Regions from separate parts of the Anaerosalibacter massiliensis genome, predicted to be linked through region 3. Evidence: riboswitches for the same ligand, from Rfam matches in the RefSeq annotation. Region 3 holds a riboswitch; each other region holds the start of a gene.
What was found. A riboswitch is a leader RNA that binds a small molecule or an ion and turns the genes downstream of it on or off. The one in region 3 is predicted to bind S-adenosylmethionine.
Positions count from the first base shown of each region.

Region 1 (10,214 bases), on a different contig from region 3:
TGGCATCTATATAGATACGATCCAAGATTAGAGATGGAGGGAAAGAACCCATTTATATTAGATTCTAAAAAGCCAGAAAAACCTTTTAAAGATTTCATACTTGGTGAAGTGAGATATTCTCAAATAGAAAAAACATTCCCTGATTTAGCAGAAGAGTTATATGAAAAGGCTGAAAAGGATGCATCTGAAAGATATGAAATATATAAGGGGCTTTCAGAAAAAGAATAAGAGCAAGGATATCCTTGCTCTTATTCTACTTCTGGTTTTGTTCAACCCATTCTTTTGCTTTCATTACTCCTTCTAAGGTAGGAATTGGTACTCTTGATTCTGGCTTTAATCCCTTAATGTCATAATAAGCTGCTGTTGTTTGATTTTCTATAGGGATAGACATTTTTTTCTCTTTAAACTTATTAATATTAATATTTAAATTTTTATCATTATTTTTAGTCATTCTATCCCTCCTCATTATTTATTATTTGTATATGTAGAAAAAATAAACTATAAATTTAAAAATATATTTTATATAATATAAATATACTAGGGTCAAGATATAAAAGCTAAGATTTAGTAAAATCATAGGAAGGAGATAAGTAAAATGAATAATGATAGAGATTTGGCAAAAGAGATAAAGTTTATAATAGAATTAGATAAAATGAAAAGTATATTTAGAGAAACTAGCCTTATAAATAAGTCTAAGAGGGAAAATGATGCCGAACATTCTTGGCATATAGCAGTGATGTCTATGATACTTTCTGATTATGCAGATGAAGATATAAATGTACATAAAGTTATGAAAATGTTATTAGTTCATGATCTTGTAGAAATATATGCAGGTGATACTTTCTGTTATGATGAAATTGGAAATATGGATAAAACTAAAAGAGAAAAAGAAGCCGCAGATAAACTTTTTAGCATGTTGCCAAAAGATAAAGAAAAAGAAATAAGAAAGCTTTGGGATGAATTTGAAGAAATGGAAACAGAAGAATCTTTATTTGCCAATTGTATGGATCGGTTTCAACCTTTCTTAATGAATTATTATTCTGGTGGAGGAACTTGGAAAAAGTATAATATTTCAAAAGAACAGGTTCTAAAAAGAGGTGAACCTATAAAGAAAAGTTCAAAAAAACTTTGGGATTTTGTGGAAAGCTTAATAGAGGATTCTGTTGAAAAGGGATACATTAAAAAACTTTAGGGTATTTCACCTAAAGTTTTTTAATGTTAAAATCCAGGAATAACTGCACCATTATATTTTTCTTCAATGAATTTTTTGATTTTTTCACTTTGAAGAGTTTTTATTAATTTTTGAAATTTTTCTTCTTTTTCTTCACCTGCTCTTATAGCAATAATATTTGCATAAGGTGAATCCTTATCTTCTAAAATTAGAGCATCCTTTGTTGGAGTAAGACCTGCTTCAATAGCATAGTTTCCATTTATTACAGCACCATCAATATCTTTTAGTACTCTTGGCAATTGAGCAGCTTCCATTGGTTTAAATGAAATATTTTTAGGATTTTCTTCTATATCTTTTTCTGTAGCTGCAAGGCCAGAATCTTTATTTAATTTAATTAAACCATTTTTTTCAAGAAGTAAAAGAGCTCGTCCTCCATTTGTAGGATCATTTGGTATAGCAATAGTACTACCTTCTTTAAGTTCATCAATAGATTTGTAACTTGATGAATATAATCCTAAAGGTTCTACATGAATTTTTCCTAGAGATGCAATATCAATATTTCTTTCTTTTTTAAAATCATTCATATAAGGTTCATGTTGGAAGAAATTAGCGTCAATTTCTTTGTCAGCTAAAGCTAAGTTTGGTTTCACATAATCTATAAATTCTATTATCTCCAAATTTATTCCTTCACTTTTTAAATCATCTTTAATATTTTCCACAATTTCTTTATGTGGTACAGGAGATACTCCTATTTTTATAGTGTTTTCTTCTTTATTACTTTTTCCACATCCAGTAAGTATTGAAAAACTAAGAATTAAAATTAGAAATAATAATATATTCTTTTTCAAAATAACTCCTCCTTTATTTTTTGTCTATAGATATAGCTAATTTATTTCCAAGTATCTGTATTCCTTGTACTAAAATTATAATAATTATTACAGAAGTTATCATAATATTTGTTTCAAACCTGTATAATCCATATCTTATAGCTAGATCTCCTAATCCTCCTCCACCTATTGCACCAGCCATAGCTGAATAACCAATTAGATTAATAATAGTTAAAGTAACTCCCATAATTAAAGAAGGCATAGCCTCTGGAATAAGTACTTTAAAAACTATCTGAGGTACTGTAGCTCCCATAGATAAACTAGCTTCAATTATTCCACCATCAACTTCTTTTAAGGCAGTTTCAATGACTCTAGCTACAAAAGGAGCAGCAGCAATTGAAAGAGGTACTATAGTGGCAGTAGTACCGATAGTACTCCCTACTATTAGCTTAGAAAGTGGAAATACTAATATCATTAAAATAATAAATGGAAAAGATCTAATAATATTCCTAATGGAAAACCTATAGTTAGAGAAAAAATAGTAGAGAAAAATACCATGTATAATGTTTCAAGTAAAGATGGAATTAAAAGCTCTAACATCTAAATCACCTCCAGTTTTATATCTTCATCTTTTAGCCAGTCTATAGCCTTTTCAATTTCTTCAGATTTACCTGATATTTCTAATATTAAATTTCCTATACTTGTACTCATTAGTTCATTTATATTTCCTGAAAGGATATTTACATCTATATCAAAATATTTCACCATTTTAGAAACTATAGGTTTTTTAGAATTTTCTCCTAAGAAACTAAGTCTTAAAATTTTGCTCCCAGGTTTTCTTTCATAGTCTATTTCTTCTTCAGTATTTAATTTTAAATTAGAAATAAATTCAGTGGCAGTTTTAGTTTTAGGATTAGTAAAAATTTCTTCTACTGTACTAAGTTCAATTATCCTTCCATCTTCTATAATAGCTACTCTATCGCAGATATCTTTTATAACTTCCATCTGGTGAGTTATAAGTACAATAGTAAGTCCAAATTCTTTTCTAATTTTATCTAATAAATCTAATATAGATTTAGTTGTTTTGGGATCAAGGGCAGATGTTCCTTCATCACTAAGAAGTATTTTAGGATTGTTGGCTAAAGATCGTGCAATAGCTACCCTTTGTTTTTGTCCTCCACTTAGTTGAGAAGGATAAGCAAGTTTTTTATCTTCTAGCTCAACATATTTTAGAAGAGTATTAACTCTTTTATCTATTTCTTCTTTACTTAATCCTTTTAGCTCTAAAGGGAAAGCAATATTCTTATAAACATTTTTTGAAGATAAAAGATTAAAATGTTGAAAGATCATTCCTATTTCTTTTCTTGTTTCTCTTAAGCTTGTATTATCAATATTAGTTATTTCACTTCCATCAATAAAAATCTTTCCATTACTAGGTTCTTCAAGCCTATTTAAACACCTAATTAAGGTAGATTTTCCTGCACCACTTAAACCAATTATTCCAAATATTTCTCCTTTTTTTATTTGAAGATTAATATCCTTTAAAGCATATATTTCTTCATTATTATTTTTATATATTTTAGATAGATTTTCTACTTTTATCAATGAGACCCACTCCTTTAAGCAATTAACGCATTAAATCATATTATATATGAAAAACCTCTTTCCACAGGTTTTTTTAAAAATAAAAAAACCTCTTTAAGAAGAAAGAGGTTAAAATCCTCTCTCATCTTTCGGTTACACCGTAGGAATTAGCACCTTGCAAATAAATGCAGGCTGCCGGGTTTCATCGGGCCAGTCCCTCCACCACTCTAGATAAGAGTTTATCATTATTTTTATATATTGAAGTTCGGATACAACTTTAGATTACATTCTATTATTAAAATTATGTTTTGTCAAGAGAGAGTATGAATTTTATTTTACTTTAAATTATTATATTTGTTTTCTAAAAGATCATATATTTCTTCAGGAGTTTTGCCTTTAGCCTCAATTATTGGAACTTGTGGGTTTTCATAATTTGCTCCACTAGTACTTAAAACATCAATTCCAGAAACAACTATAGCACTATATTCAGGAGAATTTATTTTTTCTAAATTTTTATTTTTATAAAGTGTATAAACATCATATCCAGAGTCTTTCAAGAAATCTATATAGGGAGTTAAATTGTTTTCAACTACTACTTTTTTTTCCACTAAATCACCTCCATTAAAATTATTATTGCCACTTTTCTATTTTAATATTTAAGTCTTTTTTGCCATGAATAAATCTATAAGAATGAAGCAAAATATTAAAGGATGAAAAATAAAAAGAATAGAAAGGAGAATTTTATGGCTTTAAAAAATACCTTAAATCTAGGTAATATAAATCAACAAGAACTACAAAGTATAAGGGAGATTGCTAGTAGTCATCAAACTATGGCTACAAAATTTGATTTTTATTCTAATCAATGTCAAGATCAACAAATAAAACAAATGTTTAAACAATCAAGTCAAGACGCTAAAACTACTGCTACAAATTTAATAAATTCATTATAAAAATAGGAGGTATATTATGCAAGAAAAAGAAATGGTAGATGATATATTATCTGGTACTAAGGCCAGTATAGATTATTATTCTAGAGCCATAACAGAATGTGCTAATCAACAACTTAGAAGCACATTACAACAATTGAGAAATGAAGCAGAACAATTCCAATATCAATTATTTCAAATAGCAGAACAAAAAGGTTATTATAAACCAGCACCAACAGCTGATCAGCAATCTATTCAAGAAGTTAAAAGTGGACTAAGTGGCGGTTCTACAGGAATGGAATAAAGTAAAAGGACTCCAGATGGAGTCCTTTTAAATTTCTATAGCCTATTGACAAATATCTTTAACTATGATATTGTAAATAAAAATAATAGGGCCTTTAAACTGATACTGTGAGATCAGAAAGGGAAGCATAAAAAATAGCCTCGCTACATCTATGCCTTCCTTTAGGAAGGTTTTTTTATGCTCTGGTCCTTTTCTTTTAAATTAGTCCTGAGAGACTAAAAAAGGAGGTAATAAAATGTTAAAAGGTAGACATTTAATTGGTTCAGAAGATTTTACTAAAAGTGAATTAGAAGAAATATTTATTTTAGCAGATGAAATAATATCAAATCAAGATAGTTTTATAGATTCTTGTCATGGAAAAATACTGGGAACCCTTTTCTACGAGCCTAGTACTAGAACTAGATTGAGTTTTGAATCTGCTATGTTAAGACTTGGAGGTAATGTAATAGGTTTTTCAGAAGCTGCTTCAAGCTCTGTAAAAAAAGGTGAAAGCATTCCAGATACAGTGAGAACTATAGGCTCATATGCAGATATTATAGCTATGAGACATCCAAAAGAAGGTGCCCCTAAATTAGCTTCATTTTATTCACCTATTCCTATTATAAATGCAGGAGATGGAGGACATCAGCATCCAACTCAAACACTTGCGGATCTTTTAACTATAAGAAATACAAAAGGCAAATTTTCAAATTTAACCATTGGACTTTGTGGAGATTTAAAATTTGGAAGAACTGTCCATTCACTTATAAAAGCCCTTTCAAAATATGAAAATAATTCATTTGTGTTGATTTCACCTCAGGAATTAAAAATACCCAATTATATAAAAACTGAAGTATTAGATAAAAATAATATAAAATATATGGAAGTTGAACGATTAGAGGACATTATATCTAGTCTAGATATACTATATATGACTAGAGTTCAAAAAGAACGTTTCTTTAATGAGGCAGATTATATAAGACTTAAAGATAGTTATATTTTAGATTCTAAAAAAATGAATATGGGAAGAAAAGATTTAACAGTATTGCATCCATTGCCAAGAGTTAATGAAATTAGTTATGAAGTAGATAACGATCCTAGAGCTTGTTATTTTAAGCAAGTTAAATTTGGTATGTACGTGAGAATGGCCTTAATATTAAAACTTTTAGGGGTGATGTAATGCTTTATATAGATAGTATTGTAAATGGCATTGTGATTGATCATATAAAGGTAGGATATGGTTTTAAAATATTTAATTATTTAGGATTAAACAATGCAGATTGTAGAGTAGCACTTATTATGAATTCTCCTAGTAAAAAGCATGGGAAAAAAGATATGATAAAAATCGAAAATGTCATGGATTTAGATTTAACTATGTTAGGTTTTATAGTTCCTAATATAACAGTAAATATTATTGAAAATGAAAAAATAAAAGAAAAGATTAGTCTTTCCCTACCAGACAGAATAGAAGGAGTAATAAAATGTAAAAATCCTAGATGTGTAACTTCTACAGAAAGAAATATAAAGGATATATTTATTCTTACAGATGAAGACAAAGGAATATATAGATGTGAGTATTGTGATCATATTTATGATACTTGGGAGGAATAAAATTGAATTTACTCATAAAAGGAGCTAGAATTGTAGATTTTAATAAAGATTTTAAAGGTGATATTTATATTGAAAAAGGTAAGATAAAAGATTTTGGCTCAAATTTAAATTATGATTGTAAGACTATACATTGTGATAATTTAGTGGTTATGCCTTCTTTTATAGATATGCATACCCACTTTAGAGATCCAGGATTTACTTATAAGGAAGATTTAAACTCAGGGAGTAAAGCGGCGTTAAAAGGAGGATATACTTTTGTAAATCTTATGGCTAATACAAATCCTATATGTTCTAGTATGGAAGTGGTGGATTATGTACTTAAAAAATCAGAGGAATTAAATTTAATAGATATTCATCAAACTGTTTCTATAACTAAAGACTTTGATGGAAAAACTTTAGAACATATAGATAGCCTAGGAAAAGAAATTAGGTTTTTATCTGATGATGGAAAAGGTGTTCAGGAAAGTGGAGTAATGTATGAAGCATTTAAAAAAGCTAAAGAAAAAGGACTTATTATTATAGCTCATGAAGAAGATGCTAGTTTAGCTAGTATTGATAGTAGACTTTCGGAAAATATAATGACCTTTAGAGATATAGAACTTGTAAGAACAACAAAAGGAAGACTCCATTTAGCCCATGTAAGCACAAAAGAATCTATTGAAGAAATAATTAAAGGGAAAAAGGAAGGATTGAATATTACCTGTGAGGTAACTCCACATCATATATCATTATATGATAATTCTTATAAGGTGAACCCACCAATAAGAAATAAAGAAGATGTACTAGCATTAATTGAAGCCATAAAGGCTGGATATGTAGATGCAATTGGAACAGATCATGCTCCTCATAGTGCAGAAGATAAAAGAGGAGGAGCTTGTGGTATATCAGGATTAGAAACAGCTTTTTCAATATCATATACTGCATTAGTTAGAAATGGACATATTTCTTTAAATAAACTATCTCAAATTATGTCATCTAATCCTGGAAATATAGTAGATATAAATAAGGGAAAAATAGAAATAGGATATGATGGAGATTTAGTAGTATTAGATTTAAACAAAGAGATTGAAATAAATAGTAAAGAATTTGTCTCCAAAGGGAAAAACACTCCTTTCCACGGCAAAAAATTCTGGGGAGAAGTAGTAGCCACTATAAAAAATGGGAACTTAAAATATAATGGGGGGATAGAAATTGATAATAGATAGATTATATGAAGAAGTAGAAAAGAAAGGAAATGTATGCGTAGGCTTAGATACTGCTTTAGAATATATTCCATCAACAATTTTAAATAATTATCATTCAATAGATGATATATTATTTTATTTTAATAAGAGGATAATAGATGCAACCATAGATATTGTACCTTGTTACAAAGTTCAAATTGCTTTTTATGAAGCTCATGGATTAAATGGTATGCTAGCGTATAAAAAAACTTTAGAATATATAAGGAATAAAGGTTCTGTAGTTGTAGCAGATATTAAAAGAGCAGATATTTCGTCAACAGCTAAAGCCTATGCTAGAGCCCATTTTGAAGGTGATTTTGAAAGTGATTTTATTACTCTAAATCCTTATATGGGTTTTGATAGTATAACACCTTATCTTGATTATGTAGAAAATAAAAATAAAGGGTTATTCATACTCCTTAGGACTTCAAATGATGGAGCAAAAGATATTCAATATTTAGATATTAATGGTAATGGCAAAGTATATAACTACATAGGAGATAAGATTAAGGATATATCTTATAAATATATGGGAAAATGCGGATACAGTTCTATAGGAGCAGTAGTTGGAGGGACTCATTTAGAAGAGTCAGATGAAATTAGAAATAGATTAGGAAAAGTTTTTTTTCTGATACCAGGATATGGAGCTCAAGGTGGAAAAGGCAAGGATGTAGTTTCTTATTTGAAAAATGGAAATGGGGGAATAGTTAATTCGTCTAGAGGGATAATTACATCTTATAAAAAATATGATGATGGAGTAGAAAAGTTTGATTCTTATGCTAGAGATGCGGTCTTAGATATGAAGGAGGATATATCTAGTGAAACCAAAACAATATAAAGGAATAGTATTATCAAATATTAATATAGTGGATAATATATATGAATTAAAAATAATTGGAAAATTCAAGGGAAATCCAGGCCAATTTTATATGTTAAGAAGTTGGGATTTAGAGCCTTTCTTATCAAGACCTTTAAGCATTTGTAATATAGAGGAAGATGCATTGACTTTCTTATATGAGGTAAGAGGAAAGGGAACGAATATACTTTCAAACCTTAGAAATGGAGATAGTATTTATTTGTTAGGGCCACTAGGGAGAGGATTTCCATTAGACAATAGGAGGAAAGTTGGTATAGTAGCTGGAGGAATAGGTATAGCTCCGATGATTTATTTATGTAAAAGTTTAAATGGAAATATAGATTTTTATGGAGGATTTAAAGAAAAGCCTTTTTATATGGACAAGATAGAGAAATATATAGACAAATTATATATTTCAACAGATAGTGGAAAAGAAGGATATAAGGGATTTATAACAGATATATTTAATCTAGAAAAATATTCAACAGTTTATACATGCGGTCCAATACCTATGATGGAAAAGATAAAATATATTTGTGAAAAGAGGGATATATCACTATATATTTCTATGGAAAAACATATGGCTTGTGGTGTAGGAGCTTGCTTTGGATGTAGTATAAAAACTACCTCTGGAATAAAAAAAGTATGTAAAGATGGGCCAGTATTTAAAGGAGAGGAGATTATTTTCCGTGACTAGTATAGAGATATTTGGAATAGAATTTAAAAATCCTGTTATTACTGCTTCAGGTACTTTTAGCCAAGATTATGAAGAGTTTTTTCCATTATCAAAGTTAGGAGGTATATGTACAAAAGGTTTAACATTAAATGAAAAAGAAGGTAATACTGGTATACGAATACATGAAACTACAGGAGGACTTTTAAATAGTATAGGTCTTCAAAATCCAGGAGTAGATAATTTTATTTCAAAAGAACTTCCCCAGATGGAAAATTATGATACAGTAATTATTGCTAATGTAGGTGGAAGTACTGTAGAAGAATATATAAAAGTTATAGAGAAACTAAATAATACTAATATTCCTTTAATAGAATTGAATATTTCATGTCCTAATGTAAAGGAGGGTGGAATGGCTTTTGGTATAAAATCAGATATAGCTTTTAAAGTAGTTACTGAAGTAAAGAAGGTATGCAAAAAGCCATTGGTAGTTAAACTTTCACCTAATGCAGAAAATATTTTAGATATGGCTTACAAATGTTGTGAAGCTGGAGCAGATGGACTTTCTCTTGTGAATACTTTTAGTGGTATGGCAATAGATATTGAAAATAAAAAACCTGTATTTGAAAATGTAATTGCAGGATTATCTGGGCCATGTATCAAGCCAATTGCACTGAGAATGGTTTATGAAGTAAGCAAAATTGTTAATATACCTATAATTGGTGTTGGAGGGATTATAGACTATAAAGATGCCTTAGAATATATAATGGCTGGTGCTTCTGCAGTGCAAATTGGCAGTGGAAATTTTATAAAGCCAAGTATATCCTTAGATATTATAAATGGTATAGAGAAGTTTGTGAAAGAAGAAAATATAAAATCTATTAAAGAAATAATAGGAATTGCTAGGAGGTAAGAATGTGATGATTGATTTACTTAAAGAAACAGGTGCTTTACTTGAAGGACATTTTTTACTTTCATCAGGAAAGCATAGCAATAAATATGTCCAATGTGCAAAATTACTCCAATATCCAGATAAGGCGCAAAAAGCTATAAATATAAT
Region 1 is NZ_JANJZL010000013.1:48,773-58,986, forward strand. It holds gene nifJ (pyruvate:ferredoxin (flavodoxin) oxidoreductase) at 1-228, shown strand, start outside; gene NSA23_RS14045 (CDIF630_02480 family spore surface protein) at 254-451, opposite strand; gene NSA23_RS14050 (HD domain-containing protein) at 596-1,192, shown strand; gene NSA23_RS14055 (MetQ/NlpA family ABC transporter substrate-binding protein) at 1,219-2,019, opposite strand; partial or broken gene NSA23_RS14060 (methionine ABC transporter permease) at 2,033-2,598, opposite strand; gene NSA23_RS14065 (methionine ABC transporter ATP-binding protein) at 2,599-3,603, opposite strand; SAM riboswitch class I at 3,722-3,820, opposite strand; gene NSA23_RS14070 (YkuS family protein) at 3,918-4,190, opposite strand; gene NSA23_RS14075 (hypothetical protein) at 4,293-4,532, shown strand; gene NSA23_RS14080 (spore coat protein) at 4,549-4,812, shown strand; gene pyrB (aspartate carbamoyltransferase) at 5,048-5,971, shown strand; gene NSA23_RS14090 (aspartate carbamoyltransferase regulatory subunit) at 5,971-6,402, shown strand; gene NSA23_RS14095 (dihydroorotase) at 6,405-7,607, shown strand; gene pyrF (orotidine-5'-phosphate decarboxylase) at 7,594-8,463, shown strand; gene NSA23_RS14105 (dihydroorotate dehydrogenase electron transfer subunit) at 8,444-9,178, shown strand; gene NSA23_RS14110 (dihydroorotate dehydrogenase) at 9,171-10,067, shown strand; gene pyrE (orotate phosphoribosyltransferase) at 10,075-10,214, shown strand, end outside.
Region 1: another riboswitch for S-adenosylmethionine. It lies ahead of NSA23_RS14065 (methionine ABC transporter ATP-binding protein); the one in region 3 lies ahead of NSA23_RS09875 (O-acetylhomoserine aminocarboxypropyltransferase/cysteine synthase family protein).

Region 2 (10,214 bases), on a different contig from region 3:
TATAAGCTAAAATAAATTGAACCGGTTATTGATAATATATAAAATAGTATATAATAAAAAATAAAATAGGGTATAAAAAAAGAAGGATTGAATTTTCAATCCTTCTTTTTTACAAATGGTCGGGGTGGAGGGATTCGAACCCCCGGCCCCATGGTCCCAAACCACGTGCGCTACCAAACTGCGCCACACCCCGTAATTCCGACGACTATTTTATTATAGGAGATTTTAGATTATAATGCAATGCATAAAAAACAGCTAAAAGTTAAAATATAGCTATATATCTATTGATATCTCGTCAAATTTAATTATATCTAACTATTTCAAACTATTTTGTTTTTTGTAAAGGAATTTATTATAATGGGTAGAATATATTAAACTAGTAGTAGTGAGGGGGATTATATGTTGGATATATTAGAAACGATAAAGGATGAAATAACTGTAATATTAGTTGCTGCCATGCCTCTTGTAGAACTTAGGGGGGCTATTCCATTAGGTATCTCCTTGGGTTTTACACCATTAGAAAGTTTTATTTTAAGTATTATAGGTAATATAATTCCTATACCTTTCCTATTGAAACTTTTAGGACCAATAATGAATTATTTAGAAAAAACTGCTCTTTTTTCTGAATTAATAAAATGGGTTAAGAAAAGAACTCTTAAAAGAAGTAGAGAAAAAATACAGAAATATAGTTTATTAGGACTTTTTATATTAGTTGCTATACCAATTCCAACTACAGGAGCTTGGACTGGATGTATAGCTGCAACATTACTTAAAATAGATTTTAATAAAGCTTTAGCTGCTATTATAGGAGGAGTAATTACTTCAGGAATTATAGTATTTAGTCTAAGTTATAAGGTTATATCAGTTTTTTAGTCAATTGACTAAAAATTTTTAGTGTGATACAATTAAATAAATGAATACAAAATCTTGATACCTTATCAAGAGTGGTGGAGGGAATGGGCCCTATGAAACCCGGCAACCTGTAACTAAGTATAAAAGCTTACGACGGTGCTAAATCCCACAGAATTAAATTCTGAAAGATGAGGTGACAGTTTGTCTGCCTTTTCCTTTGGGAAGGGCTTATTTATTTTTTAGAATAAATTAAGCTATTATGCTAAATTTAAGGAGGTACTCTTATGAAAAAGTGGTTATTTACATCAGAGTCAGTAACAGAAGGTCATCCAGATAAAGTTTGTGATCAAATTTCTGATGCCATATTAGATGCTATTTTGGCAGAAGATCCTAATGCTAGAGTAGCCTGTGAAACTTCTGTTACTACTGGACTAGTATTAGTTTCAGGGGAAATTACTACAAATTGTTATGTGGATATACCTAAAGTTGTTAGGAAAACTATAAAAGAAATAGGATATACAAGAGCAAAATTTGGTTTTGATGCTGATACTTGTGCGGTACTAACATCTATAAATGAACAATCATCGGATATAGCAATGGGAGTGGATAAAGCATTAGAACATAAGGAAAATGGCGAAGACAAATATGATGAAATAGGTGCTGGAGATCAAGGCATGATGTTTGGTTTTGCTTGTAATGAAACAGAAGAACTTATGCCTATGCCTATAGCCTTAGCTCATAAACTATCTATAAGACTTTCGAAAGTTAGAAAAGATGGTATACTTCCCTATCTAAGACCAGATGGGAAAACTCAGGTAACCATTGAATATGAAGACAATAAGCCTGTAAGGATTGAAAATATAGTTGTTTCTACTCAACATAGTAGTGATGTAGATTTAGATACTATAAGAAAAGATATTATTGAAGAGGTAATAAAGAAAATAGTTCCAAAAGATATGATAGATGATAATACTAAATACTACGTAAATCCGACTGGAAGATTTGTAATAGGTGGACCAATGGGGGATGCTGGACTTACTGGTAGAAAAATAATTGTAGATACTTATGGTGGATATGGAAGACATGGTGGAGGAGCTTTTTCAGGAAAAGATTCAACAAAAGTAGATAGATCTGCAGCTTATGCAGCTAGATATGTAGCAAAGAATATAGTAGCAGCCGGACTTGCTGACAAATGTGAAGTAGGACTTGCTTATGCTATAGGAGTAGCTAGACCATTATCTATATATGTTGAAACTTTTGGAACTGGGAAAATTAAAGATGAAAAGATTGAAGAATTAGTAAGAAAGCATTTTGATTTAAGACCTGCAGCTATTATTGATAAATTAGATTTAAGAAAGCCTATATATAAACAATTAGCAAGCTATGGTCATTTTGGAAGATGTGACCTAGACTTAACGTGGGAAAAAACTGATAAGGCAGAAGTACTTAGAAAAGAAGGTCTTGAAGTATAAGGAGTTTTTTAAAGTCTATAAGTTTTTGTAAAAGACTTATTTAAAGTACGGTATTTATATATAAAGTAATATAAAAATTGTAAAAGTAGAGTAAGTAGAATGGCTTACTCTACTTTTTTTTATTTCCTTTTTTAAGAGTAATATAGAGTTGCTAGCAATATTAGAAGGCCGGTCTTCCACTAGGAGGATATGTTTGTATAGAGAAATAGAAAGTCTTGTAACTCTAGGTAAGAAGGGAGATAGAAGTTCTAAAGAAAAATTATTATTTAAATTGAAACCTTTAATCTTAAGCTCTATAAAAAGGTATTACAATGACTACTCTCAATATGATGATTTTATACAAGAAGGGTATGAAATAATACTCAGTTGTATTAAAAATTATGATAATTCAAAGGAAACAAAGTTTTTAGGATATGTGAAATTACAACTCAAATATCATTATTTAGATAAGCATAAAGAGAAAAGTCTTTTATCTTTAAATGAAACAATAGATGATGGTGAAGAATTTATAGACTATATAAAAGACGATGGATTCGGACCTTTAGAAATTGCTATAAATAATCAGGAACGAGAAAGTTTATATAGAGGTTTATCAAGTCTTAGTAAGAGACAAAGGGAGATTTTTATAAATTACTATATTAAAGGAATGAATATGGTAGACATTAGTAAAGAATTAGATATATCTTATAGGACAGTAGTAAATACAAAAACAAAAGCAGTAGAAAAAATGAAAAAAATAATAAATAAAAATATTTAATAATAGTAAGATTGTCACCTTATTTCTATATAAGAAGTAGAAGGAGGTGATAATATGGCAGTTACAGAACTAAAGGAATCTTCCAAATTAAAATTGGAACTAGATGGAGGAATGGATGGAGATAAACCTATAGTTAAATCTAAAACTTATTCTAGGATTAAAGTAGATGCAGCTAATGAAAATGTTTATGAGGTAGGAAAATCTCTATCAGCTCTTCAATCTATGCCTTTACTAAAGGTAAAGAAGGTAGAAGAGGTAGAACTACTAGAAGAGTAATCAAAAGAAAATAATATAAGGAGGTGATTTAATGGAGAATGCTAAATTGCAAATGATATTTAAAAATGAAGAAGATAGAAGGGTAACTTTTTCAGTAGATGATCCAAAGGATGATTTAACTGGAGAGGAAGTAAGAAATACTATGGACACTATTGTAGATACAAATGTATTCTTCTCTGCAGGAGGGAATATTATATTGCCAACAGGAGCCAGAATTATTAGAACTACTATTGAAGAAATGGAAATATAATTTGTAAGTGGTGGAGATATCTCCACCACTGTTTACTTAAATTAAGGAAAGGAGGTTATCATGGAGGAAATTTATACTCAGATAGCTAATTTAGGTTTTCCAATAGTTATATCTATTTATCTTTTGGTTAGAATAGAAGGTAAATTAGACGATTTAACAGAAAGCATAAACGAGCTATCTAAAGTTATAACTAGTATAAAATAAAAAATCCTCTCTTGACTTAGAACTAGTGTTCTATTATAATAGTCGAGGGAGGGATTTTTATGAATATAGGGAAATATGTAGAAGAAGAATTGATGGCTTTCATTCCCGTATATTTAAATATGAAAGGGAATTGTACAGCTATATATACTTATAAAAGTGGAGAGATTTATATAGATAAGAGCTTGAGGAGTTTTTTAAATTGCCTAGGTAAATATTTTTTAATAGATTTAAAGGAATCAAGAAAACATTATGGCAATTTATTAAATGTAAATAATTTAGTTCCTATTCCCTTCAATAGAGAAAATATATTTATACCAATTAAAACGAGAAAACCTATATCTAGAAATGATGGAGCTTTAGGCTATATAAATATAAATTATATAGATAAAATTGAAGAAGGACTAAATGGTGTAAATATTTTTTTAAAACCTAATTATAAAATCAAAAGTCTGAATACTTTGAAAACTGTCGAAAAACATATTAATAATGGAGAAATAGTAAGAAAGTTTTATGATGAAAGAGAAAAGGGAATATATGAGACTATAGCTTTTTATGATGAATACAATAAACCTGCAACTAAAGGAGATATAGCTATTTTGCGGGAGGAATTGCTTAAGATTAAAGAAACTTTAGAATAAGACAGGTTTATATATTAATAAATTTAGTATTATTATTAAGATGCTGTTTTAGTAGACCTTCTTTTCATATAGTGCTAGTTCACGGATTTTAAGTTATTAGACTTTTCTTCCGAGAAAGCTTTGGAGAAAATAGGATTTAAATTTTACAAAACCCTACTGTAAATTATGGTTATTTCCTAAGTTGATTAAAAATTAATTTCACGGGTTTTGCGAAAAACTTTGTCTCTATTTTCTACCCAAAGGCTTTTTAAGTCAGCAGACCTAATACCTTAAAATCCTAGGGATATTTCTTTATTTCTAACTATATTTATTCTAATAGTACAATATTAAAGCAAATAGAGATAAAAGGTGAGTGACTTAAAAAAGTTTTGCTATGAAATAATCTGAATAAAATAGAAAATGCGTTAAGAATTTTTCACTGTTTGAGCGAAGCGAGTTTGAAAATATTTAGCGTTTTCTATTTTATGAAGATACTATTTTATCAAAACTTTTTTTGGAGCGAATTTTTATCTCTATTTGCGGAAATTGACATTATGTGAAAAGAAAGTGTACATTCTAATATCTTAAAATCCGTAGATTGGCACTATTATAAAAGAATTATATTAAGATAATAGGACTGACTTAAAAAGTTTTGATTAGAAACTTTTTGGCAAGAAAGCTTATTATCTTAAAACCTGCAAATTTGCACTATATGAAAAGAAGATCTATGAATTAGTACAAATTAAAAAGAATATAAGCTATATTTAAGTAACGGCAATATTTTATGATATAATATTATTTAATATATGATGATAATTGGAGGAAAGTGGCTTGGTTACTGTAGAGGGAATTGTAGAGGAGATAATATTTAAAAATGAATCTAATGGTTTTATTGTTGCTATATTAGAAGCAGAAGGAGATTCAATAACAATTGTAGGATATGATCCATTTCTAAAAACAGGTCAATCAGTAAGGGTAGTTGGAGATATGGTATATCATCCAAATTATGGAGAACAAATAGAAATAGAAAGCATATCTACAATAACTCCAGATACATTAGATGGAATAGAAAAATATCTCTCATCAGGCCTTATTCCTTATGTAGGCAAAAAAACAGCTAAAAAAATAGTAGAGAAATTCGGCAAAGATTCTTTAGAAATAATAGAATACCATCCAGAACGGCTTAAAGAAATAGAGGGAATAGGGAAAAAGAAAGTAAAAAAAATCTCTGAAGCCTTTGAAGACCAAAGAGAATTAAGAGATGTGATGGTATTTTTGCAACAATATAATATAACTCCTGCTTATGGTATTAGAATATATAAAAAATATGGAAAAGACACTATAAATATAATCACTGAAAATCCTTATAGATTATCAGAAGATGTGTTTGGAATAGGCTTCAAAAAAGCCGATGAAATAGCTAGAAATATGGGAATAGCAATTAACTCACCCTATAGAATTGAAGCAGGAATAAAATTTAAACTTATGAAATGGTCAGGTAATGGACATACTTATGTTCCTCAAAATATACTCATAGAAGATACTAAAAAAATGCTTAGAATAGAAGAAGAGATAGTGGAAGAATCTATAAGAGATTTAGCTATAAGGAAAGAAATTCAATTAGAAAATATTGATGGAGAAATACTCATATATTATATGCCTTTTTATATGGCAGAGGCCAATGTAAGTAGGAAAATAGTAGAGATTTCAAGAGTAGAATTAGAAGAATTAGATATAGATGTAGAAAAAGAAATTGAAAAAATAGAAGATAGTGAGGGAATAGTATTTGCTAAAAAGCAAAAAGAAGCTATAAAAGAATCTGTAGAAAATGGAATGCTTATTATTACTGGAGGACCTGGAACAGGGAAAACCACTACTATAAATGCAATTATAAAACTTTTTGAAGAAAAGAAGCTCAAAATAGCTCTAGCTGCTCCTACAGGAAGGGCAGCTAAAAGAATGAGTCAAGCTACAGATAGAGAAGCAAAGACTATTCATAGGTTATTAGAATATTCTTTTATGGAAGAAGAAATGGGTTTTGAAAGAGATGAGGGCAATCCATTAGATGTAGATGTAGTTATAATAGATGAAGCTTCTATGGTAGATATAATTCTTATGAACAATCTACTTAAAGCTATAATGCCAGGAACCAGAGTTATATTTATAGGTGATATAGATCAGCTTCCTTCAGTAGGTCCAGGAAATGTATTAAAGGATATTATAAAAAGTGGAGTAGTTAAGGTAGTAAAATTAGATGAGATATTTAGACAAGCAGAAGAAAGTATGATAGTAGTCAATGCCCATAAAATAAATAAAGGAGAGTTTCCTTCTTTAAATGTAAAGGGAAAAGATTTTTATTTCATACCTAAATACAATCCAAAAGAAGTAGTTGAAACTATATTAGGACTTTGTAATAGAAGGCTTCCAAATTTTAATGGCTATGATTCTCTAAAAGACATTCAAGTATTAACTCCCATGAAAAAAGGAGATATAGGTACAAATTCATTAAATAAACATCTTCAAGAAATACTAAATCCTAAAGGATATGGGAAAAGTGAAAAGAAAATAGGAGATGAAATATTTAGAGTAGGAGATAAAATAATGCAAATAAAAAATAATTATACTACTGAATGGGAGATTATAGAAAATGGAGTAGTTAAGGAAAAAGGTGAAGGAGTGTATAATGGGGATTTTGGATTTATAGTAGACATAGATAATGATGCTGAAATACTTAAAGTACTTTTTGATGATGAAAAGGAAGTAGAATATGATTTTGGTCAATTAGATGAATTAAAGCTAGCTTATGCAACAACAGTCCACAAAAGTCAAGGGAGCGAATTTCCAGTAGTTATTATACCTATATCTAGTGGGCCTCCTATGCTTCTTACTAGGAATCTCTTATATACAGCAATTACTAGGGCAAAAGAATTAGTAGTACTTGTAGGTGAGGAAAGGTATCTTTCTATTATGATTCAAAACAATAGGATTACAAAGAGATATTCTGGATTAGATTTTAGAATGAAAAGAATATTGACCTATTTTTAGGAGGTTTTTATGAACTTTTTTAAAGGTATAAATGAGTTATTGTTTCCTGAAGGGGGAGTTTGTTTACTTTGTAATGTTGAAACAGATGATGTAGATAGATATATTTGTTCCTATTGTAGAAATAATATTGAATATTTAAATAGGGAAATCGATCTGTCATATTTAGAAAAAACAATTTATTCACTTTTTTATAATGAATTTATAAAAGAAAAAATATATCTATATAAATATGAGAACTATGGATATTTATATAAACCTTTAGGAGAGATACTACTTCAAACTATATATGAAAAAAATATTATGAAAGATATAGATATAATAACCTATGTACCTATACATAGAAGAAGGAAGGCTATTAGAGGATATAATCAATCAGAGCTAATAGCAGGGTATTTATCAAAGAAACTAGATATACCAATATCTAAAAATAATTTAATAAGAATTAAGTGGACAAAACCTCAGAACAAATTAAACAGACATGATAGAATTAGAAATATAGAAGGAGTATTTAAAATTAAAGATAGTATTGAATTTATGGATAAAGAAATACTTATTATAGACGATATTATTACTACAGGCTCAACTGTAAGTGAATGTGCTAAGGTTCTTTTACAAGAAGGAAAGGGGAGAAAAGTATACGCCTTATCTATAACATCTGGAATGAAATTATAGGAGGGATTTTTTATGGATGTAAGAAATTGTAGACGTTGTGGCAATATTTATATATATGATAATTTTAATATATGTCCTAGATGTAGAAAAAAGGAAGAGGAAGATTTTCAAAAGGTAAAAAAATATATAGAAGAAAATCCTTCTGCAAATATATCTGAAGTATCTGAAGAAACAGAAGTGTCAGCAAGAAAGATAATAGACTTTTTGAAAGAAGGAAGACTAGAAATAAAAAATGAACATAATTCAATACTTTTTTGTGAAAGATGTGGAAAATCTATAAAAACAGGTAGATTTTGTAATAAATGTATTGGACAAATGGACAGAGAATTTAAACAAGCTATAGGCCAAAGGAAAGATCCATCTGAATTAGGAAGTGGGGATATGAAAGAAAGGATGAGAATAAAAGAAAGGTATAAAAATGGTAAAATTGAATAAAGGTCTAAAGAAACACCTTGTTATTTCCGATAATATAATTGAGATGGGAAAGAAATGGGGTGTTTTTATGAATGTAAATAGGGTAGATAAAGTATTTCAAATATATAAAAATAATAGTGCTAGGAAAGTAAAACTAAATGGAAACAAATGTAGAAAAGATGAACTAGATTTATCATCTAAGGCAGTAGAATATCAATCAGCATTTATTAAAATTAAAGAACTGCCAGAAATTAGAGAGAATAAAGTAAAAAAAATAGGAAATGAAATTAAAACTGGAAACTATAAAATAGATGGAGAAAATATTGTAGATAGAATAATTGAAAGAATAAATTTTGACAAAAGAATATAAAATGGGGTGATTGGGTGGTCACTTTTAAAGAAGAACTTATGAGGATATTAGAAAAACAATTAGATCTTCTTATAAACTTAGATAGAGTTGTAGTTGAAAAGACAGAGCTAATTATAGATAATGATGTAGATAGATTAAATGAAATGATAACTAAGGAAGAGAGATTGATAGATAAAATAGCTTCCTTAGAATTGGAAAGAGAACATCTTTTAGATAGTTGGGGTATTACAAAAGAAATGCCTCTTTCTACTATAATATCTGAGATGCCAGGAGAAAAAAAAGATATAGAAATATTGAGAGAGAAACTTTGTAATATATTAATATCTATAGATGAAAAAAACAAGACAAACAATTTTCTTATTAAAGATTCATTAGAGTGGATAGAGTTCAATTTGAATTTAATGACCAATGCTACAACCCCTTATATTTATGGAAATGAAAATAAGAAAACAAGTTCTAAAAATAATTTTTTTGATAGGCAGGTGTAAAAATGTCTTTTGGAGGATTATATATATCTATATCAGGAATTGATGCAAATAAAAAATCATTAGACACAGTATCTCACAATATATCTAATGTGAACAGCCCTCACTACACAAGACAAAATACTATTCATGCTACAAATAGTTATACTAGTATAGGGTATGGTCTTGAAAAAGGTACGGGAGTTCATGTAGAAGAAATAAGACAGATTAGAAATGAATTTTTAGACTTTAGCTATAGATATGAATTAGAAAAGTATGGTTATTGGGATGCTACTAGCAGTATCTTAAATGAAGTAGAAATAATATTTAATGAAGTGCCTAATAGTGGACTTCAAAAGGTCATGAATGATTTTTGGGATGGATGGAATGAAGTATCTAAAAAATCAGGTAGTCTTACAATGAGAGGGCTACTGCATGAAAGTGGAGTAGCTTTTACTGAAACGGTAAATCATATAGATACTCAATTAGATAATCTTCAGTCTAGTTTAAATGAGGAAATAACGAAGGAAGTGAATGAAATAAACAAATCCCTTACGAAAATAGCAGATTTAAATAGTAAGATAAGATTTGCTGAAGGTGGAAATTCAAATATTAAGGCAAATGATTATAGAGACATGAGGAATCAATTATTAGATGAGCTATCAAATATTATACCTATAAATAGTTATGAAAAAAATACAGGTGAATTAGTAGTTTCGCTTGAAGGTAGGGATTTGGTTAATGGAGAATATGTAAATTATATAGATACTACAACAGTTAGGCCAAATAACAAAGAAGGAGAGAACAAACCTAATAAAGGT
Region 2 is NZ_JANJZL010000008.1:46,857-57,070, forward strand. It holds tRNA gene NSA23_RS11420 (tRNA-Pro) at 117-193, opposite strand; gene NSA23_RS11425 (COG2426 family protein) at 400-873, shown strand; SAM riboswitch class I at 933-1,047, shown strand; gene metK (methionine adenosyltransferase) at 1,137-2,324, shown strand; gene NSA23_RS11435 (sigma-70 family RNA polymerase sigma factor) at 2,518-3,081, shown strand; gene NSA23_RS11440 (DUF1659 domain-containing protein) at 3,136-3,357, shown strand; gene NSA23_RS11445 (DUF2922 domain-containing protein) at 3,389-3,607, shown strand; gene NSA23_RS11450 (YvrJ family protein) at 3,668-3,811, shown strand; gene NSA23_RS11455 (hypothetical protein) at 3,871-4,449, shown strand; gene recD2 (SF1B family DNA helicase RecD2) at 5,260-7,473, shown strand; gene NSA23_RS11465 (ComF family protein) at 7,483-8,145, shown strand; gene NSA23_RS11470 (TIGR03826 family flagellar region protein) at 8,158-8,580, shown strand; gene flgM (flagellar biosynthesis anti-sigma factor FlgM) at 8,648-8,929, shown strand; gene NSA23_RS11480 (flagellar protein FlgN) at 8,944-9,417, shown strand; gene flgK (flagellar hook-associated protein FlgK) at 9,420-10,214, shown strand, end outside.
Region 2: another riboswitch for S-adenosylmethionine. It lies ahead of metK (methionine adenosyltransferase); the one in region 3 lies ahead of NSA23_RS09875 (O-acetylhomoserine aminocarboxypropyltransferase/cysteine synthase family protein).

Region 3 (10,214 bases):
AGTATCATATCCTTTAATATCATCTGTAGGATCTGCTTCAGCATATCCTTTATCTTGTGCATCTTTTAATGCATCTTTAAAACAAATACCTTTTTCGTACATTTTTGTAAGTATGTAATTTGTTGTGCCATTTAATATTCCTTGAATTTGGAATATATCATCAGCTTTTATTCCTTGTTTTAAAGAATTTATTATAGGTATTCCTCCACCTACACTAGCTTCAAAAAGAAATGCCTTATTATTTTCCTTTGACAAATATAATAATTCCTCCATTTTGGAAGATACAACTGCTTTATTGGCTGTAACAACATGTTTCTTGTTTTCTAAAGCATATTTTAAATAATCATAAGCAATTTCTTTTTCACTCAAAACATCTATTACTATATCAACTTCTGGATCGTCTAATATATCTTTAGGATTTAAAGTTAGTAATTTATCATCAATATCAATATTTCTATTTTTATTTTTATTTTTAACTAGTACTTTTTTAATTTTTATTTTTTCCCCTATTTCATCTTCAAAAAATCTTCTCCTATTATTAATTATTTCATATACTCCTGAACCAACTGTACCAAGTCCCATAAGTCCAATATTTATCATTTATATACACCTACCTTATTAAATATTCATGTATCCAATTTGTATAAAATAGAGTAGCATGAGCTCTCCATCTTGATTTTAATTTAGTATTTAAATCATCCTTGTAAGAATAATATTTAGGCATTTTTATTGGTTTTCCTAATTTAGTATCTCTTTCATATTCTTTTTTCAATGTTTCAGATTCATATTCAAGATGACCAGTTAAAAAAATTTTATTACAACCTTTATCAGATACTAAAAATATTCCTGTTTCATCTGAAGTTGATAATATTTCGAGACCTTTCTCTTTTCTTATATCTTCTTCTCTCACTAATGAATATCTAGAATGAGGAACTAGAAACTCATCATCAAAACCTTTCAATAATCTATGATTTTTATTAAGAACATTGTGTGGAAAGACTCCAAATACCTTTTCTTCCAAATTATATTTAGGTATTCCATAATGATAATAAAATCCAGCTAAAGCTCCCCAACATATATATATGGTGGATTTTATATTTTTTTTAGAAAACTCCATTATAGAACTAAGTTCTTGCCAGTATTCTACATCTTCAAACTCTTTTAATTCTAAAGGAGCACCTGTTATTATCAATCCATCTAAAAAATCATTTTCTATATCTTTTAAAGTTATATAATTATCTTTTAAATACTTAAAACTACAATTTTTAGGAATATAACTTTCAAGACGAATAAAATATATATAAATATCTATAGAAACTTGGGATAAAAGATTTAAAAAATGTATTTCCGTTTCAATTTTATTTGGCATTAAATTTAAAATCCCTATTTTGGGAACTTTTTTCTCTTTTTCTAAATTTAAAACATTTTTTTCTAAATAAATACTCATTTTTATCACCTTTTTAAATTAAACTTAAAGCACTATGGAAGTCCTCTATTATATCTGAAATATCTTCTATTCCTACAGATACTCTTATCATGTCTTCTTTAATTCCAGCCTTTTTCAACTCTTTAGTACTAAGTTGTCTATGGGTAGTTGAAGCAGGATGAAGTACAGAAGTCCTTACATCACCTAAATGGACGACTAAAGAAACAAGATTTAAATTAGTCATAAATTTTTTAGCTCCAGCTTTTCCTCCTTCTATTCCAAAAGTAAGTATACCACTTCCACCTAAAGGTAAATATTTTTGACTTAATTCATAGTCAGGATGACTTTCTAATTTAGGATAATTAACCCAAGAAACTTTTTCATGACTTTCTAAGTATTTAGCTAACTTTAAAGCATTTTGGCTATGTTTTTCCATTCTTAAATGAAGGGTTTCTAACCCTAAATTAAACATAAAGCTGTTAAAAGGACTTAGAGAACAACCTATGTCTCTTAATAATTGGGTTCTGGCTTTTGTTATATATGCTTTTTCTTTAAACTCTTTATAATATCTAATACCATGATAGCTTTCATCAGGTTCTGTAAACTCTGGATATTTCCCATTATCCCAATTGAAATTACCTCCATCTATTATTACACCACCTATATTATTTGCATGGCCATCTATATACTTAGTTGCTGAGTGGATTATAATATTGGCTCCATGTTTAAAAGGCTGACAAAGATATGGAGTGGGAAATGTATTGTCAACAATAAAAGGTATATCTAATGTCTTTGCTACCTTAGAATATTTTTCAAAATCTAAAACATTCAATGCAGGATTTCCTATAGTTTCTGCATATATAGCCCTAGTATTTGGTTTAGAATAATTTAGTATTTCCTCCACATCCATATTTGGATCAATAAAAGTTACTTCTATACCATATTTTTTTAAAGTTGTGGATAACAATGTATAAGTGCCACCATACAATGTGGATAAAGCCAAGATATGTTGATTTTGTCCACATATATTTAGTATTCCAATAGTTGTAGCTGCTTGCCCTGACGAAGTGGCTAATGCTCCTACTCCATCTTCAAGTTGACTTATCTTTTCCTCAAAGGCAGCAACAGTTGGATTGCTTATCCTTGAATACATATGGCCTTCTTCTTTTAAATCAAATATATTTGCAAGTTGATCAGGATCTTTATACTTATATGTTGTACTTTGATAAATAGGAAGCACCCTTGGCTCTCCTGATTTTGGAGAATATCCTCCTTGAACACATATTGTTCCTTGTTTACAATCTTTTTTCATGTATATCTCTCCTTTCAATTTTTAAAAAATAAAAGACACTTCTATAAATAAGAAGTGTCTAAATAAATAAATGAAAATAAGACCTTCTTATCTTTCAGCCAATGGCTGCAGGAATTGGCACATTTCCAGTTTAAACTGGTTGTTGCCGGGCTTCATAGGGCCAGTCCCTCCACCTCTCTTGATAAGATTATCCATCAAAAAATCCTTCCTAATGTCTTAGGAAGGATTTAATCTCTTTTTATCATCCATCTTATCGACATTAGCAGAACCACCTTATTAAAAATATAACAGGTTGGTATAGGGTCAACGAGCTAATTCTCTACCCTAATTCTGGATAAGTTATATTATTTAATTGTTGTAAACATATTAACATCAAGTATAAGATATGTCAAGGAATATTTAAATTCAAAAATTTATATTATCTCTTTTAGACTTATTTTAATCATCTAAATTTTAAGATATGCCAAACAAAACATCCCATTGACACACATCTACTTTGATCTAAACTTTTGCAAAGGTCTAATTTTATCTAATAAATATACTTCTTCATCTGCAACTTTACCTACTACACTTGTTTTGCCACTATTAGGCATAGGCTTTAATTCAAAATGTAATTATATACTGCACCTATTAAATTCGCATCATTTCCATATTCACATTTTTTTATAGTGGGCAAAATAGTAGTTATATCTATATGAGCTTTTAAAAATTCTAATTTCTCATTTATTTTATCTATTAAATCTTCCCTCTCGCTTATAGCACCACCTATTATTATAACTTCTGGGTCATAAATATATTGAAGTGTATATAAACCAGTTGCAAAATTTTGATAAAATGTTTCTATCGCCTTTATGCAATATTTATTTCCTTCCTCCGCCAATTGAAACACTCTAACTCCATTTAAATCTCTTGGACTTATTCCCATTAGTCTGGCTGCATTTCTAACTATAGATGATGTAGAAGAAGTTTCACTCCAATTTTTAAATTTTCCTGTTTCAAAATCTCTATCCATTATCATGTATCCAAATTCTCCACCATAAAGGTTTTTCCCAGTATGAATTTTTTTATTTTTTATTATTGAACCGCCTATTCCAGTACCACATATTACAAATAGGGCATCATTAACATCTTTTCCAGAGCCTTTCCATACTTCTGCTAAAGCTGCACAGTTTGCATCATTTTCAAATGATACTTTAAATCCAGTTGTCTTAGTAATTAACTCTCTCATATTACAATGATGAATATAAGGTACTGCGCTAGCCCCTTCTATAATCCCCGTATTATTATTTACAGCACCGGGAACACTCATAGCTATACCATCTATTTTACTCTCATCTATTTTTATTTTTAAACTATCTACTACTTTTTTTATACTATTTAAAAAATCATCTAGTTTTTTTGGTGTAGGGTATTTTCCCTTATAACAAATATTTCCTTTTTTATCTGCCATACCGTATTTGATGTTAGTTCCACCAATGTCAAAAGTTATGATTTTTTTATCCATTTTTTATTCCTTTCTAATCATCAAATCCATTATTTTTTGCTACTTCTTTTATCCAAAGTCCACTTTTCTTTAGGCTTCGTTTGAAATTATTTTCTAAGTCAACTCTATATAAGCCATATCTATTTTTATAAGCATTGCACCATGACCAATTATCCATAAATGTCCATAGATGATATCCAAAACAATTTGAACCTTCTTCTATACTTTTATGAAGCCATTTTAAATGTTCCTTTATAAAATCTATTCTATAATCATCTTGAACCATTCCATTTTCATCTATAAACCTTTCTTCATTTTCTACTCCCATTCCATTTTCTGATACAAACCAAGGAATATTTTTATAATTATCTTTTATATTTATGCCTATATCATATAATCCCTTTTCATATATTTCCCAGCCTCTATATACATTCATTCTTCTTTCTGGCCATATGTAATATTCAAAAAAATCTTCAGGCATTAAACTTTCTGTATCTTTAGGTGTTTCTCGTTTTTGTATTCTTCTTGGCTGATAGTAGTTTACTCCTAAGAAATCTACTGTGTTTTTCTTTATTATTCTTAAATCTTTCTCTTTCCACTCTGGAGTTAAATCATTTTCTTTTAAAAATTCTATAAGTTCACTTGGATATTCTCCTAAAACTGATGGATCTAGAAAACTTCTGTTGAACATGAGGTCTACTAGATTAGCCGATTTTAAATCTTCCTTATCGTTACTTCTTGGATATGAGGGTGTTAAATTCAATACTATCCCTATCTTTCCATCTAATTTAAGTTTTCTAAACTCCTCTATAACCCTTGCACTAGATAACATAGTATTGTATCCAACTTGAACTGCCCTTTTCATATCGGTTACTAAAGGATAATGCATTTTATAAAGGTATCCGGCTTCCACTGGCACTATAGGTTCATTAAATGTTATCCACTTCTTGACCCTATCTCCAAAAATCTCAAAAGCTTTTTTTCCATAGAGAGCAAAGCTTTCTACAACTTCTCTACTTTCCCATCCACCTTTATTTTGCATTAGCATAGGCATATCAAAATGGAAAAGATTTATAATAGGTTCTATATCATTATCTATCATCTCATCTATTAAATTATTATAAAATTCTACTGCCTTAGGATTTATATTTCTACCATCTGGCAACAATCTAGCCCAAGATATAGAAGTTCTATAGGAATTTAAATTTATAGCTTTCATATTAGCTATATCTTCTTTATACATTTCATAAAAATTAGATGCTTTTTCAGGTCCTATTCCATTAAAAAAGGCTGTCCTATCTTTTCCATACCAATAATCCCATATGGTTGGTGCCTTATCATCTATATTCCATGCTCCTTCTGTTTGGGGAGCTGATGCTGCACTTCCCCAAAGAAATTTTTTTGGAAAATTATATTTCATTTCATTACTCTCCTTAATTTTATTTACAAAAAACTGCTTTTTCTGTATCTAACCATCTTTCTACCAAATCTTTATCTCTTAATATATATTCGGAAAATATCATATCTATAACAATTAACATAGGTATCTGAGCTGATATGCTTCCTACCCAATCCTCATGATCTAAATTAGCTGTAAGTACATAATAATCCGCATATTCTATAATTGGCGAATCTTCGCTCCCAGTTATCAACACTACCTTAGCTCCATTTTTTTTAGCTACTTTTATACTTTCTAACATCTCAAGATTTTTTCCTCTCAAAGTTAAAGCCAAGACCAAATTATCTTCTTCTAATATAGAAGCCACCATCTGCATAGATTTCGCATCTGACACTACCTCTACATATTTTCCAACTCTGACTAGTCTAAATTTCAAATCTGAACCTACTATTCCATTTAGTCCCAAACCAAAAACATGTATTATTTTATGAGTACATATTAAATTTGCTATATTTTTTATAGATTCTATATCTACTTTTTCTACAACCTGCCTAATTATATCCATATATCCGTTTATCATTAAATTATCTGAAACTATATTGTTATTGGATTTAATCTTTAGTTCTTGATTATATACATATATCAGTTCTTTATAATTATTAAATCCTAGTTTCGAAGAAAATCTTGTTATAGATGCTTCAGATACGTTTAATTTTTGAGATAACTCACTTATGGTAAGAGACTCTCCTCTGTTTAAAAAATGTTGTGCTATAACAGTCTCTACATTAGTAAATTCCAATTTCATACTTTCTATAAGCAACATTAAATTTTTCCCCAATTTCTTCACCTCAAAGTAACAGATTATATTTTACATCCTTATTCTATAGTTTTTTATCTCCTTAGGATTGAATGATCCTATATTTAGGATATTAGAACCCTTTATACTTTCTATCTTATCTTCTTTCATATCTATCAATTCGATAGATTCTAGGGTTTTGTTTATCTTTATATTTCCTCCATTTTTGATAAATTCTTTTGAAGGATTGTATAATCTCAATATATACCCATCTCCATTGTCGCTTTTCTTAATGGCACTTACTATTATACCATCTATCTCATCCATATCTAATAGATTAAATTCATTGGGAAGTTTATGGGATAATTTATTGCTTACAAAGTATTTTAATGTATTAGTAAACTTATTTAACTCTTGTATTTGATAATACGGTGTAGATATAGAATAATTTATATACTTTTTCTTTATTTTATATGGAGAAAATTTCCTGTCTAAATCTATAGCAAATTTAAAATGTAACTGTTTTAATAATTGGCTATCAGGCGTTTCTATGTACTTAAATTGATTTCCCGAGGCAACTCCTGGTCTTCTTAAAAGTTCTGGTCTTCCTAAATATCCTACACTTCTAAATAAAGTAAGAGCTACTTTGTCTTTTCTATCACCTACTATTTCATATTCCTTAATGCCCTTTGACATTACTGTAAAACTGTTTTCATCTTCATTAAGATTTACATAGCTTAACATTGGATATATAGGAGTTGGTTCTTCCTTCCACCCTATTTCTCTCCAATCATCTATATGCTTAGGTACCGTCTCCCTTCTTATATAGCCAAAAGGTGTATCTGCATAAGAATATTTTGATTTTATACCAGTATTAAATATTATCCTCATTCTATGATCTTTTACATTATTGTTTATTTTCATATTGCATTCTATTAGTTTAGAATCTTTTGTAAGCTCTATTTGTAAATCATACTCTACATAACTATCTATTAAATCTTTTTTTCTACTTTCTAAGTCCTTAGGTAATTCATAATTGCCTTTTAATCTTATAACATCCACATATTTTCCATGTTTTGTATCTATGATACTATGTTTAAAATCAAATTTATATATTCTATCATTATACGGAGGAGAATAGTCATAAGTATCTCCTTCATCTCCTGATTCTTCTATATATATGGCATCTTTATATATTTTGTTTTTTTCTTTATCTATTATATTTATCTTTCCGTTTTCTAATTCTATCTTTATCTTTTCACTCTCTATATAATTGTCTACATTTGCTTCTGTTTCCGTAAAGCTTTGTTCTCCTTCTACTAACTTTATAGTCTTGTACCCCATAGGCTTTAAGCTTATAGGAAAAGCTATTTTCGTTACATAATAATATAAATCTTTTTTATAATCTTCCTTGTTTCTACTTATAACACCACTATATTCTTTTGTTCTATTAAGCACCTGGTATTCTATTTTATCTTCACCATCAAATAGTGCGAAATTCTTATCCTTTGTACTAACTTCAATCTTTATTACTTTGTATCTTGTATAAGGTAATGTGTTAAATATTGTTATATCATTCTTTTTCGAATCAACTCTAGATTCACTTATTTTTCTAACAAGATAATCTACTGTAGAGTAAGACATCTGTTCTGCTTTTTCATATCTACTTAATATTACTTTATTTGTTTTATCTGTATTGCATCCTCCAGCACTATCATGGGCATGATTTCTAAGTATCACTTCCCATATATTTTGTACTAATTGGTTTTTATACTCTATTCCAAATTGTTCTCCTATTACCATTAAGGGCTCTACTTGATATATTAATCTTCTTTCTACTTTATCATTTAAATATTTATGGTCATATCTTGAAGAATATATAGATCTGTGTATCTTTGAATCTTCACTATATAAAAATTCTCCTTGTATTTTATTCAAGGGTTTATCTTCTGCCAAAATATCATCAAACATTTTTTCATAAGTACTTTCTTTGAGATAATACTTTCCCTTTAATCTTTTATTAAATTCCTCTATTCTAGATTTTAAATTAAAGTCTACATACCTTTGATCTCCTCCCACTGGCAGAGGAATATTATTATATATTGTATCTTTTTCAATAGTTTCCATTAACCATTTTTCATCTTCTGAATATATTAGATTTCCACCTATGAAATAACCATTTTTTATATTGTATGCTAGAACTTCACTTCCATCTTCGCTACTCCACCAAAATTCTCTATATGGGGATATTTCCTTTGTTATTCCTCTCCAAAACACTACTTTATCTATACCCATCCCATTATATATTTGTGGAGCATCTATACTTTGACCAAATGAGTCTGGTACATACCCTATATTCATATATCCACCTAAATCTTTTGCCATATCTATTCCTATTTTTAAATTTCTTACAATAGATTCTCCAGATATTATCATCTGATCTGTTTGAGTGTACCATGGTCCAGTTATTAATTTGCCAGTGGATATAAGTTTTCTTATCCTATCTTCTTTATTTGGACATACTTCTAAATAATCCTTTAAAATACTAAGTTGTCCATCTAGAAGATAATAATCAATAATCCCTTCCTCTAAAGCTTTCAAAACTTCATCCATATGATATATCAATTGTATTAAAGATTCATTTGCAGAAAAATACCATTCAAAATCCCAATGTGTATGTGCTATTACATGTATTTTTTTCACTTTTTCCTCCTTTTTATAAACCTCCTAAACTAATAATTACACTAGTAAAGGAGGAAAGTTTAGTTTTTTATTTAATTTCTATTGAACTTACAATATTATAAAGTTTTTCCGTGTCATCTTCTTCTAAAAGCATATTAACAAACTCATTATCTATTAATTTTCTAGCAATAGAACTTAGTATTTTAAGATGTTGAGCATTTCCATCTTCTGGTATAGCAAGACCAAATGCAACTTTTATAGGTTTTCCATCTAAAGAATTCCATTCTATTGGATTACTCAATTTTATTAAGAATACTCCTGGCTTTATAACTGTAGAATTTTTACAATGGGGTATAGCAATTCCATCTTTAAACCCAGTAGTAACTTCATCTTCTCTTTGATGTAAACCTTTTAAATAATCCTCTTTTGATTTTACATATCCTTGTTTAAATGCTACACTAGCAAATCTTTCAAATACCTGATCTTTCGTTTCTGAATTATTGTCAAAATATATATGTTCTATGTCAAATACTTCTTTATTCATATTTAACCTTCTACCTTCTTTCTACTAAATCCTATAATAAGTGCTGTAACAAGAACTCCTACGGATATGGAAAATACCCATGTTATTATTGGAATTGGTTGTTCTATATATCCTACTATAGTCCCTAAAGGTGAACCTATACCACCATAAAATTTACATCCAAACTTTGCTACCAATGCTCCTGCAACTGCTGAACCTGCAACATTAGCTACTATCATTTTAACAGGTTCCGATGCTACGAAAGGTATAGCACCCTCTGTAACCCCTACCATTCCCATAGCAAATGCTGCATTAGCAGATACTTTTTCTGTAGATGTAAATTTATCTTTAAATAGTATAGTCGCTAACCAAACACCTAAAGGTGCTACTGATATTGCTGCCTGTGCTGCAGTGCCTGGAACAAAATTAGCTTGTTGAATTCCATATTTAGTAACTGTATCTGTAAATATAGTTGTACCAAATATTAATGCTGTTTTATTTATTGGTCCACCTAAATCAAATCCTATCATGGCACCTATTATAGCTCCCATTATTATAGGCGCTGATGCATGAGTATTGTTAAGATATGTAAG
Region 3 is NZ_JANJZL010000006.1:22,005-32,218, forward strand. It holds gene NSA23_RS09865 (homoserine dehydrogenase) at 1-600, opposite strand, end outside; gene NSA23_RS09870 (homoserine O-succinyltransferase) at 611-1,447, opposite strand; gene NSA23_RS09875 (O-acetylhomoserine aminocarboxypropyltransferase/cysteine synthase family protein) at 1,461-2,738, opposite strand; SAM riboswitch class I at 2,823-2,926, opposite strand; SAM riboswitch class I at 2,986-3,079, opposite strand; gene NSA23_RS09880 (phospho-sugar glycosidase domain-containing protein) at 3,230-3,331, opposite strand; gene NSA23_RS09885 (ROK family protein) at 3,337-4,242, opposite strand; gene NSA23_RS09890 (glycoside hydrolase family 1 protein) at 4,256-5,641, opposite strand; gene NSA23_RS09895 (MurR/RpiR family transcriptional regulator) at 5,661-6,443, opposite strand; gene NSA23_RS09900 (glycoside hydrolase family 38 N-terminal domain-containing protein) at 6,489-9,119, opposite strand; gene NSA23_RS09905 (PTS sugar transporter subunit IIA) at 9,187-9,642, opposite strand; gene NSA23_RS09910 (PTS fructose transporter subunit IIC) at 9,645-10,214, opposite strand, start outside.